2 regions of the Peribacillus sp. TH14 genome follow, and region 2 is predicted to be linked to the other one. Evidence: a T-box and tRNA genes for the amino acid it is inferred to sense, from the RefSeq annotation. Region 2 holds a T-box; the other holds one or more tRNA genes.

Region 1 (6,511 bases), 1.6 Mb from region 2:
CCATACTGACAGCTAGAGGCATACCATGTATATTCCCTGATGGTGAAGTTTCCTCCGTATTTAAATCTCCATGTGCATCATACCAAATTACACCTACATTTTCATAGTGCTTCGAAACCCCTGCGAGTGTTCCGATGGCTATCGAATGGTCTCCCCCAAGAACGAGCGGGAATGATCCGCCTTGTATAATTTTATCTACTCTTGTTGCTAATTGAATGTTTCCCTTAGCAACTAGCGATAAGTTTTTTAAATTTGTACCAGATTTCTGTGCATTTTCAGGGCGTCCTACTACTATATCTCCTAAATCCTCAACTTCTATTTTTAATCGTTCAAGCCGTTCGACAATCCCTGCACAGCGGATTGCACTCGGTCCCATATCCACCCCTCGTCTCGCCTGACCAAGATCCATAGGTAGACCGATAATGGAAATTTTCTGAATAGACATATAATTCCCCCTTTCTACCATTTTATATCTTATATGCCTAGTGGTTCAACTGAACATTTATATGTATAAAGATGCAGCTAATTAGCTTTTTTACCGTATTTACTCTTTGTCTTAAAATCCCTAATTGAACCGTTCTCTTATTAGAAGGTAAAAGTAATAAAAGTTAGATATTTAAAATAAAAAAAGTCTTAAGCCGTAATCGGCTTAAGACGTAAGTTTTAGTGTATGTAGTTAGATGGTGGAGCCTAGCGGGATCGAACCGCTGACCTCCTGCGTGCAAGGCAGGCGCTCTCCCAGCTGAGCTAAGGCCCCTAAAGGAATAAATATATAGTAAGCGGAAGACGGGATTCGAACCCGCGACCCCAACCTTGGCAAGGTTGTATTCTACCACTGAACTACTTCCGCAAATGGCTGGGCTAGAAGGGATCGAACCTTCGCATGACGGAATCAAAATCCGTTGCCTTACCGCTTGGCTATAGCCCAATATATAATATGTATAATTAATATTCAACAAAATAAAAAGGTGGTAATCATATATTTCCCTTTTACAGAGAATATATAACTGATCCACAGGTTTTTATTAAAATGGTGGAGGGGGGCAGATTCGAACTGCCGAACCCGAAGGAGCGGATTTACAGTCCGCCGCGTTTAGCCACTTCGCTACCCCTCCGCAATATATGGTTGTAAATGGTGCCGGCAAGAGGACTTGAACCCCCAACCTACTGATTACAAGTCAGTTGCTCTACCAGTTGAGCTACACCGGCAAATATTTTTAAAATAAAATGGTGGAGGATGACGGGATCGAACCGCCGACCCTCTGCTTGTAAGGCAGATGCTCTCCCAGCTGAGCTAATCCTCCGGACTAATAAGTATATAATGGTGACCCGTACGGGATTCGAACCCGTGTTACCGCCGTGAAAGGGCGGTGTCTTAACCGCTTGACCAACGGGCCGATATTTTATGATAATAGATAGATTGGGAAGCTCCCAAGCGGATTCGAACCGCTGACCTCTTCCTTACCATGGAAGTGCTCTACCTACTGAGCTATGGAAGCATATGGCTCCGCAGGTAGGACTCGAACCTACGACCGTTCGGTTAACAGCCGAATGCTCTACCACTGAGCTACTGCGGAATAATATAATGTTTCCTAATACTCATTTAAAGATTTTAAATGAATAGCCTGGCAACGTCCTACTCTCACAGGGGGAAACCCCCAACTACCATCGGCGCTGAAGAACTTAACTTCCGTGTTCGGAATGGGAACGGGTGTGACCTCTTCGCCATCATTGCCAGACTATATTCATTTTTTTGAAGAAATTTTCATTCCTTCAAAACTAGATAATAAGAAGGTATTTCATTTTTTAAAGCGTGGTTAAGTCCTCGATCTATTAGTATCAGTCAGCTCCACATGTCGCCACGCTTCCACCTCTGACCTATCAACCTGATCATCTTTCAGGGATCTTACTAGCTTGCGCTATGGGAAATCTCATCTCGAGGGGGGCTTCATGCTTAGATGCTTTCAGCACTTATCCCGTCCGCACGTAGCTACCCAGCTATGCCTTTGGCAAGACAACTGGTACACCAGCGGTGCGTCCATCCCGGTCCTCTCGTACTAAGGACAGCTCCTCTCAAATTTCCTGCGCCCGCGACGGATAGGGACCGAACTGTCTCACGACGTTCTGAACCCAGCTCGCGTACCGCTTTAATGGGCGAACAGCCCAACCCTTGGGACCGACTACAGCCCCAGGATGCGATGAGCCGACATCGAGGTGCCAAACCTCCCCGTCGATGTGGACTCTTGGGGGAGATAAGCCTGTTATCCCCGGGGTAGCTTTTATCCGTTGAGCGATGGCCCTTCCATGCGGAACCACCGGATCACTAAGCCCGACTTTCGTCCCTGCTCGACTTGTAGGTCTCGCAGTCAAGCTCCCTTGTGCCTTTACACTCTACGAATGATTTCCAACCATTCTGAGGGAACCTTTGGGCGCCTCCGTTACTCTTTAGGAGGCGACCGCCCCAGTCAAACTGCCCACCTGACACTGTCTCCCACCCCGATAAGGGGCGCGGGTTAGAATTTCAATACAGCCAGGGTAGTATCCCACCAACGCCTCCACCGAAGCTAGCGCTCCGGCTTCTCAGGCTCCTACCTATCCTGTACAAGCTGTACCAAAATTCAATATCAGGCTGCAGTAAAGCTCCACGGGGTCTTTCCGTCCTGTCGCGGGTAACCTGCATCTTCACAGGTACTATAATTTCACCGAGTCTCTCGTTGAGACAGTGCCCAGATCGTTACACCTTTCGTGCGGGTCGGAACTTACCCGACAAGGAATTTCGCTACCTTAGGACCGTTATAGTTACGGCCGCCGTTTACTGGGGCTTCGGTTCAAAGCTTCGCTTGCGCTAACCTCTCCCCTTAACCTTCCAGCACCGGGCAGGTGTCAGCCCCTATACTTCGCCTTGCGGCTTCGCAGAGACCTGTGTTTTTGCTAAACAGTCGCCTGGGCCTATTCACTGCGGCTTTTCCGGGCTATTCACCCTAAAAAGCACCCCTTCTCCCGAAGTTACGGGGTCATTTTGCCGAGTTCCTTAACGAGAGTTCTCTCGCACACCTTAGGATTCTCTCCTCGCCTACCTGTGTCGGTTTGCGGTACGGGCACCTTACATCTCACTAGAGGCTTTTCTTGGCGGCTGTGGAATCAGGAACTTCGGTACTATATTTCCCTCGCCATCACAGCTCCGCCTTAATGGAAACGGGATTTGCCTCGTTTCCGGCCTAACTGCTTGGACGCGCATATCCAACAGCGCGCTTACCCTATCCTTCTGCGTCCCCCCATCGTTCAAACGATGTATAGGTGGTACAGGAATATCAACCTGTTGTCCATCGCCTACGCCTTTCGGCCTCGGCTTAGGTCCCGACTAACCCTGAGCGGACGAGCCTTCCTCAGGAAACCTTAGGCATTCGGTGGAAGGGATTCTCACCCTTCTTTCGCTACTCATACCGGCATTCTCACTTCTAAGCGCTCCACCAGTCCTTCCGGTCTGACTTCAACGCCCTTAGAACGCTCTCCTACCATCGACACCATACGGTGTCAATCCACAGCTTCGGTGATACGTTTAGCCCCGGTACATTTTCGGCGCGGAGTCACTCGACCAGTGAGCTATTACGCACTCTTTAAATGATGGCTGCTTCTGAGCCAACATCCTGGTTGTCTAAGCAACTCCACATCCTTTTCCACTTAACGTATACTTTGGGACCTTAGCTGGTGGTCTGGGCTGTTTCCCTTTCGACTACGGATCTTATCACTCGCAGTCTGACTCCCAAGAATAAGTATTTGGCATTCGGAGTTTGACTGAATTCGGTAACCCGTTGGGGGCCCCTAGTCCAATCAGTGCTCTACCTCCAATACTCTCATCTTGAGGCTAGCCCTAAAGCTATTTCGGAGAGAACCAGCTATCTCCAGGTTCGATTGGAATTTCTCCGCTACCCACACCTCATCCCCGCACTTTTCAACGTGCGTGGGTTCGGGCCTCCATTCAGTGTTACCTGAACTTCACCCTGGACATGGGTAGATCACCTGGTTTCGGGTCTACGACCTCATACTCATTCGCCCTATTCAGACTCGCTTTCGTCGCGGCTCCGTCTTATCAACTTAACCTCGCATGAAATCGTAACTCGCCGGTTCATTCTACAAAAGGCACGCCATTACCCATTAACGGGCTTTGACTACTTGTAGGCACACGGTTTCAGGATCTATTTCACTCCCCTTCCGGGGTGCTTTTCACCTTTCCCTCACGGTACTGGTTCACTATCGGTCACTAGGTAGTATTTAGCCTTGGGAGATGGTCCTCCCTGCTTCCGACGGGATTTCTCGTGTCCCGCCGTACTCAGGATCCACTCAGGAGGGAACGAAGTTTCAACTACAGGGTTTTTACCTTCTTTGACGGACCTTTCCAGATCACTTCATTTACCCCGTTCCTTTGTAACTCCATGTTGAGTGTCCTACAACCCCAAGAGGCAAGCCTCTTGGTTTGGGCTAATTCCGTTTCGCTCGCCGCTACTCAGGAAATCGCATTTGCTTTCTCTTCCTCCGGGTACTTAGATGTTTCAGTTCCCCGGGTCTGCCTTCAGTACCCTATGTATTCAGGTAAAGATACTGTTCCATTACGAACAGTGGGTTTCCCCATTCGGAAATCTCCGGATCAAAGCTTACTTACAGCTCCCCGAAGCATATCGGTGTTAGTCCCGTCCTTCATCGGCTCCTAGTGCCAAGGCATCCACCGTGCGCCCTTTCTAACTTAACCGTTAAAAAAGATCTTACTGATGCTTTGAAAAAATTAATTGCCTTCTATCTATTATCTAGTTTTCAAGGAACAAAGAAGAAAAAACTTCATCACAACGTGATGAGATCTTTCGTATCTGAATGAATTACTCATTCAAAACTGAACAAAACAAAAGCGCTCTCGTATTTATCCTTAGAAAGGAGGTGATCCAGCCGCACCTTCCGATACGGCTACCTTGTTACGACTTCACCCCAATCATCTGTCCCACCTTAGGCGGCTGGCTCCATAAAGGTTACCTCACCGACTTCGGGTGTTACAAACTCTCGTGGTGTGACGGGCGGTGTGTACAAGGCCCGGGAACGTATTCACCGCGGCATGCTGATCCGCGATTACTAGCGATTCCGGCTTCATGTAGGCGAGTTGCAGCCTACAATCCGAACTGAGAATGGCTTTATGGGATTCGCTTACCTTCGCAGGTTTGCAGCCCTTTGTACCATCCATTGTAGCACGTGTGTAGCCCAGGTCATAAGGGGCATGATGATTTGACGTCATCCCCACCTTCCTCCGGTTTGTCACCGGCAGTCACCTTAGAGTGCCCAACTGAATGCTGGCAACTAAGATCAAGGGTTGCGCTCGTTGCGGGACTTAACCCAACATCTCACGACACGAGCTGACGACAACCATGCACCACCTGTCACTCTGTCCCCCGAAGGGGAACGCCCTATCTCTAGGGTTGTCAGAGGATGTCAAGACCTGGTAAGGTTCTTCGCGTTGCTTCGAATTAAACCACATGCTCCACCGCTTGTGCGGGCCCCCGTCAATTCCTTTGAGTTTCAGCCTTGCGGCCGTACTCCCCAGGCGGAGTGCTTAATGCGTTAGCTGCAGCACTAAAGGGCGGAAACCCTCTAACACTTAGCACTCATCGTTTACGGCGTGGACTACCAGGGTATCTAATCCTGTTTGCTCCCCACGCTTTCGCGCCTCAGTGTCAGTTACAGACCAGAAAGTCGCCTTCGCCACTGGTGTTCCTCCAAATCTCTACGCATTTCACCGCTACACTTGGAATTCCACTTTCCTCTTCTGCACTCAAGTTCCCCAGTTTCCAATGACCCTCCACGGTTGAGCCGTGGGCTTTCACATCAGACTTAAGGAACCACCTGCGCGCGCTTTACGCCCAATAATTCCGGACAACGCTTGCCACCTACGTATTACCGCGGCTGCTGGCACGTAGTTAGCCGTGGCTTTCTGGTTAGGTACCGTCAAGGTACCAGCAGTTACTCTGGTACTTGTTCTTCCCTAACAACAGAACTTTACGACCCGAAGGCCTTCTTCGTTCACGCGGCGTTGCTCCGTCAGACTTTCGTCCATTGCGGAAGATTCCCTACTGCTGCCTCCCGTAGGAGTCTGGGCCGTGTCTCAGTCCCAGTGTGGCCGATCACCCTCTCAGGTCGGCTACGCATCGTCGCCTTGGTGAGCCATTACCTCACCAACTAGCTAATGCGCCGCGGGCCCATCTATAAGTGACAGCAAAACCGTCTTTCCATCTTCTCTCATGCGAGAAAAGAACGTATCCGGTATTAGCTCCGGTTTCCCGAAGTTATCCCAGTCTTATAGGCAGGTTGCCCACGTGTTACTCACCCGTCCGCCGCTAATCTCAGGGAGCAAGCTCCCATCGATTCGCTCGACTTGCATGTATTAGGCACGCCGCCAGCGTTCGTCCTGAGCCAGGATCAAACTCTCCGAAGAAATGTTTGACTTGCTCATTTTGCTTTTTTTGATAGTGTG
Region 2 (6,511 bases):
CTTCCTGTCAATAAACTCACTTTGTCACCAGGATGGAGCAGAATAAATCCTGTCTGATCAGCATGAAAGGACTTTATAATTTGCTGCTTCATATATTCCATGGTTTCACTCAAGCGCAGATTGGAATTTAAATGCTGTGATGTCTCATTTATAAGCTGTAAATCTGAAACAAGTCGTTTTGATTGTTGATACAGTCGAGCATTCTCCAAGGCACTTCCAGCAGTATTAGCCAACAATGAAATAAACTCAATTTCATTTTCAGGGAACACGAGTGTATTAGGCGCAATAACCTGAAGAACGCCATAGACCCCTTGTTTACCTTTTAAAGGAGCATATAAAATAGAGTGATTTTCAGATGAGTGATCCTCAAATTGTATGCTACCGTTTACATAAGCCTTTAGTGCAGCCACATTCTCACTATCATATTCGAGGTCCTTGATTGGCAGGTTTTCATGGCTGTCATTATCATGGGAGAGCAGCAGGTAATAATCAAAGGTTGGGTAAACAGTGTGCAACGTCGAGATAATTTCCCCTAAGACCGCGTCCATGTTCATTGAAGAATGAAATTTTTCTGTGACCTTGAAGAGTTGTTTATATCGTCTTTCCTCATCTGATATCTTAGAAATTGATAACGCAGCTTTCAAGATTGTGGTGAATTCTTTAGAAAAAGCAGCCCCTTCTTCCGGAGTAAGGCTTGTAAGAGAGCCATTTTTCCGTTCTTTGAAGGCCGTTAATCCAATGATCTTACCATTATCCCAAAGTGGTATAACAGTCTGGAAATCCTTTACTTCCTGCTGCATACTTACTGTTACATCTCTATCATCTTTCCGTTCTTTCAAGATCATTTCTATATACTCTTGTACAGGAACCTGCATGTTATAATCGTGAAAACATCCGGTAGAGGTTTCTTTATAAAATTGCTGTTTCCACTCATCAAATTTAAAGAACATTACCTCTTCCATACCTAGCAGGTCTTTCGTCTCAAATAAAAAAGTCTCCAAGAATGTTTCGTAATGGAGTTCACCTTGCATATTCTGTATGTGTTTAAAGAAAAGTACTCTTAATTCATTAATCAACCGAGCTGTTTTAATCTTCATCTCTATCATCCCTATATTACAGCCTATTTTTTAAAGAACCTTTTAAGGTTTCATAATACTTCCACTTTAAAACGAAGCAAAAAACTAGATTTATCGAAACTTATGGTAATAGTTCCCAGGAAACTATTTATTGAAATTCATACTTTTTACTTATTATAACGCTTTCATCGGAAAAACTCTCCCAAAAATAGTACTTTTTTATGTAATTGTAATTTTATCCCTTGAATTATCTTTAAACTCCCTTTTAATGAAAAGCTAACTGTCCTTGACTCATTGAGCAGAATATTATACAATACTCCTTGTGTAAAATATTGCAGCCTATGTGACAGCTTTTATGTTCTCATTTTGTTCCTCCATACAGAGGTGTATCTCGTAACTCTCTGCTGCTAGGGCGAAGGTACATGAAAACAAAATGGTCATAACCGTTTATTCACACGGTTTTTATTTTACCAAAATAAAAACATTTAAAGGAGGAGTCATCCTATGGCTCGTTATACTGGCCCAAGCTGGAAACTATCCCGTCGTTTAGGAATTTCCCTAACAGGTACTGGTAAAGAATTAGAAAAACGCCCTTATGCTCCAGGACAACATGGTCCTAACCAACGTAGAAAAATTTCTGAATATGGAATTCAACTACAAGAGAAACAAAAACTTCGTCACATGTACGGAATCACTGAACGTCAATTCCGCACAATGTTCGACCGCGCTGGCAAACTTAAAGGTGTTCATGGTGAAAACTTCATGGTTCTTCTTGAATCACGTCTTGACAACCTAGTTTACCGTCTTGGTTTAGCTCGTACACGTCGTCAAGCACGTCAACTTGTTAACCACGGTCACATCACTGTAGACGGAAGTCGCGTAGACATCCCTTCTTACAAAGTGTCTCTTGGACAAACAATCTCAGTTCGTGAAAAATCACGTAACTTCTCAATCATTAAAGAATCAGTTGAAGCAACTAACTTCGTACCTGACTTCCTTACTTTTGATGCTGAGAAATTAGAAGGTACTTTCACTCGTTTACCAGAACGTTCTGAATTGCCTGCTGAAATTAACGAAGCTCTTATCGTTGAGTTCTACTCTCGTTAATAACTTCAAAAAAAACCTCATCCTTGGATGGGGTTTTTTTTTGTGCACAGAACTCAACTTCCAGACAAAACAAGGCCCGGCTGAGATTCAGCCGGGCCTTGTTTTCTCATTTCACTAATGTATATTTCTTCTTACCGCGACGAACAAGGATGAACTCTCCTTCAATCTTAACCTCTTCAGCCACGACATATTGCAGATCAGTCACTTTCTCGCCATTGATGGAGATTGCACCATTCTGAATATCTTCACGAGCTTGTCGCTTCGATGGAGAAATCTTCGCTTCAACAATTAAATCAACTAAGCTGATATCTTCCTTACTTTCACGTTCAAAGGTAGGAACATCTTTAAAGCCCAATTTAATTTCGGCCGCACTTAAATTTTTCACCTCACCGCTGAATAGAGCTGCAGAGATTTTGATTGCTTGGTCAAGAGCTTCCTGCCCGTGAATCAAACGTGTCATTTCTTCCCCTAAAGCTTTTTGAGCTTTACGTAAATGCGGTTCAGTCTGCACGGATTGCTCTAACTCTTCAATTACTTCACGTGATAGGAATGTGAAGAATTTCAAGTATTTCACGACATCAGCATCCGCTGTATTAATCCAGAATTGGTAAAATTCATAAGGAGTCGTTTTTTCCGGATCAAGCCAGATTGCTCCGCCTTCCGTTTTACCGAATTTCGTTCCGTCCGCTTTCGTCACGAGCGGAATCGTCATGCCGAACGCTTTTGCTTCCTCGTCATGCGATTTACGAATCATTTCAAGACCAGTCGTAATATTGCCCCACTGATCACTCCCGCCAATTTGCAACTTACAGTCATGATTATCGTATAAATGACCAAAGTCGATCCCTTGTAAAATTGTATACGCGAATTCCGTAAAAGAAATCCCTGTTTCCAAACGGGAAGCAACCGTGTCTTTTGCCAACATGTAGTTAATGCCGATGTATTTCCCGTAATCACGCAAGAACGTAACCATGTCGATTTTACCTATCCAGTCATAGTTATTGACCATAACTGCGCCATTTTCACCTTCGAAGTCAAAGATATGGGATAGCTGCCCTTTAATACAGTCGGCATTATAAAGCACTTTTTCCAACGTTTGCAGCTGGCGTTCTTCTTTTTTACCGCTTGGATCACCGATAAGTCCAGTAGCCCCTCCTACAAGTACAAGGGGACGATGACCGTGCTGTTGGAAACGGCGCATTGTTAAGAATGGCAATAGATGTCCGATGTGCATACTATCCGCGGTTGGATCTACCCCACAGTATAAAGAAATTTTTTCTTTTTCTAAAAGGTCCTTAAAACCCTCTTCATCCGTTTGTTGATAAATAATCCCTCTCCACTCGAGTTCCTTTAGCAATTCCATTTTATAATTCCTCCTTCAAATCCGAAAATATCCCGCAAAAAGCATACAAAAACGCCCCTTCATATAAATATGAAGGGACGAATAAATTCGCGGTACCACCCAACTTGAGGACATAAAGCGTCCTCCGCTCGAGACGAATAACGGTCGTCAACCGTTTCCTGCTACTAATCATTCACAGCAAATGCTCAAGGAAGTAATTCATCTCACTATATGTACCGATTTCCACTGACCACCGGCTCTCTAAAACAGGGATAGTTTGACTACTGGGTCCTATCATCGCGCTTTTTTAATAAATTTTATTGTTAATAAGTTTTTATCATACATAACATTCATTGTCAACATCACCCTTACAGATTCTAGAAAAATATGAAAGTTCGCCTTTCCCTTCCGTGTTATATGCTATAATATATGTGATTTCAGGGGGTATGATACATGAATAATAATCAAAAAGATAGATTTCAAACAGCATGGAAACAGCTAACCCGTTTTTTTCAAAATGAAAAAACACAAAAAAATGCAAGGGTTACATACCAAGTCATTTGGAACCTAACGTTGATCCTCATTATTGTTGGGGTTCTAGGATTCTCATTCGCCGGCGGCGTTGGAGCCGGCTATTTCGCTGCCCTCGTCAATAATGAGCCGGTACGCTCAAAGGATGATTTAAAAAAGGACATTTACAATTATGAAGAGACCTCTGAGGTATACTTTGCGGATAAAGTATACTTGGGCAAGCTCAAGAGTGACCTTGATCGTGAAGAAGTGTCCATCGATAAAGTTTCCGACCATCTTAAAAATGCAGTCATCGCTACAGAAGATGAGTATTTTTATGAACATAACGGAGTTGTTCCGAAGGCTATCCTGCGTGCAGTTTATCAGGAATTTACGAATGCATCCGTTCAATCAGGTGGAAGTACTTTAACACAACAGCTCATAAAAAACCAAGTCTTAACGAACGAAGTATCATTTGAACGGAAAGCAAAAGAAATTTTACTTGCGCTCCGGGTCGAGAAGTTCTTTGAAAAAGAAGAGATTTTAGAAACCTACCTAAACGTCTCCACTTTGGGACGAAACTCTTCCGGACAGAATATTGCTGGTGTCCAGTCGGCTGCCGAAGGTATTTTCGGAGTGGAAGCTAAAGATCTATCTTTACCCCAATCTGCCTTTATTGCAGGATTACCGCAAAGTCCTTTTGGGTATACTCCATATACCCAGCAAGGGAAGCTTAAAGATAATCTAGAGCCCGGAATTAACCGGATGAAAACCGTATTAAAACGAATGTATAGCAATGAATACATAACAAAAGAACAATATGATAAAGCAATCGCATACGACATAACAAAAGACTTTATCGGTAAAAAGGCGTTGCCCTCTGAGAAATATCCATGGCTCACCTATGAAATAGAAAAACGTTCCATTGAAATTTTGTCACTTAGCTTAGCAAAAGAAGATGGATATGAAGAAAAAGATTTAGAGAACGATGATTTAAAAAAGCAATATTTAGCACTAGCTGATCGTAAACTGCGTCAAAACGGCTATAAAATTTATACGACAATCAATAAAAAGATCTATGACCGAATGCAAGAAGTAACTAAAAACTATCCAAATTTCGGATATGATAAAACCGAACAGGTCATCGATCCGGATACGAAAGAAATGAAAACTGTAAAAGAGCCCGTTGAGGCGGGAGCTATCCTTATTGAAAATAAAACAGGGAAAATCATCAGTTTTGTCGGTGGACGTGACTTTAAACGGGAACAAACAAACCATGCAACATCATCACTACGGTCAAATGGTTCAACGATGAAACCGCTATTGGTATACGGTCCAGGCATTGAGCTAGGAAAGATTTCACCTGGGAGTGTAACAGCCAACGTACCAATTACCATTCCAGGCAATACGCCGTGGCGGCCGGGAAACTATGGCGGCGGAAGCCTCACCGGCTTAACGACAGCTCGGGAAGCGTTAAAGAATTCGTATAATATTCCAGCTGCCCTATTTTACATGAAAATCATCAACCAAAATCCGGTTTCCTATTTGGAAAAAATGGGCTTTACATCTTTAACAAAAGGGGATTACTCAAATCGTGCCATGTCATTAGGTGCCTTGGACAAAGGTGTAACCGTTGAAGAAAATGTCAATGCGTTTGGCACATTTGCCAATTCAGGGGAATTCGTTGATGCTTATATGATTGACAAAATCGTATCAAAAGATGATGAGGTCATCTATGAACACAAAGCAAAACCAGTAAAAGTATTTTCACCGCAAACTGCTTATTTAACGCTTGATATGATGCGGGATGTCGTAAACAGCGGTACTGCAGCTTCGGTCAGGAACCGACTTGCTTTCTCCAGTGACTGGGCAGGTAAAACCGGGACTGGACAAAACTATTGGGATGCTTGGTTTGTCGCCACTAATCCAAATGTAACGTTCGGTACATGGATGGGTTATGACACACCGAAGTCTTTAAAAGGGACCTATAATGGTCTTGAATATAATAAACGTAATATCTATTATTGGGCAGATTTGATAAATGCCGCATACAAAGTCGATTCAAAACTCGTCGACCCTGATAAGCGGTTTGAGATGCCCGGCGGAATTGTCAGTCGTTCCTTCTGTGGCGTTTCAGGCCTTCTGCCTTCAAGTTCATGTCAAAAGGCTGGACTTGTCAAGTCTGATTTATTCATCGCCAAATATGCCCCATCTAGAGCAGATAATAGTTTCATAGATGGACAATATGTATCAGTCGGCAGCAAACGATACGCGGCTCTTCCACAAACACCGAGCGAATTCACAAGCGGTGGGTTCATGCTGAATCCTGCGTCCTTTGAAGATATCGGATTGAAATATGTGGATGATCCCGGATCCTTAATTCCCGGAGGAGAAAAATGGGGCAATGTCGTCGGGACGAAAGCGACACTTAATGATAATGGAAAAGCGCCTAATGCCCTTTCTATCACTGTAAGTA

The links. A T-box is a leader RNA that pairs with one kind of tRNA and senses whether it is charged. The one in region 2 lies ahead of tyrS (tyrosine--tRNA ligase), so its partner is inferred to be a tRNA-Tyr.
Region 1: it has a tRNA-Tyr gene. The T-box ahead of tyrS (tyrosine--tRNA ligase) is inferred to sense a tRNA for this amino acid. The anticodon was not compared.

Annotation. Positions count from the first base shown of each region.
Region 1 is NZ_JAEKEK010000001.1:1,852,469-1,858,979, forward strand. Features, by position in the region: gene rocF (arginase) at 1-445, opposite strand, end outside; tRNA gene JFU50_RS08910 (tRNA-Ala) at 682-757, opposite strand; tRNA gene JFU50_RS08915 (tRNA-Gly) at 779-850, opposite strand; tRNA gene JFU50_RS08920 (tRNA-Gln) at 854-928, opposite strand; tRNA gene JFU50_RS08925 (tRNA-Tyr) at 1,032-1,115, opposite strand; tRNA gene JFU50_RS08930 (tRNA-Thr) at 1,134-1,209, opposite strand; tRNA gene JFU50_RS08935 (tRNA-Val) at 1,229-1,304, opposite strand; tRNA gene JFU50_RS08940 (tRNA-Glu) at 1,323-1,397, opposite strand; tRNA gene JFU50_RS08945 (tRNA-Thr) at 1,427-1,499, opposite strand; tRNA gene JFU50_RS08950 (tRNA-Asn) at 1,503-1,577, opposite strand; rRNA gene rrf (5S ribosomal RNA) at 1,624-1,739, opposite strand; rRNA gene JFU50_RS08960 (23S ribosomal RNA) at 1,814-4,747, opposite strand; rRNA gene JFU50_RS08965 (16S ribosomal RNA) at 4,923-6,472, opposite strand.
Region 2 is NZ_JAEKEK010000001.1:3,453,783-3,460,293, reverse strand. Features, by position in the region: gene JFU50_RS16755 (sensor domain-containing diguanylate cyclase) at 1-1,097, opposite strand, end outside; gene rpsD (30S ribosomal protein S4) at 1,581-2,183, shown strand; gene tyrS (tyrosine--tRNA ligase) at 2,290-3,546, opposite strand; T-box leader at 3,617-3,832, opposite strand; gene JFU50_RS16740 (transglycosylase domain-containing protein) at 3,979-6,511, shown strand, end outside.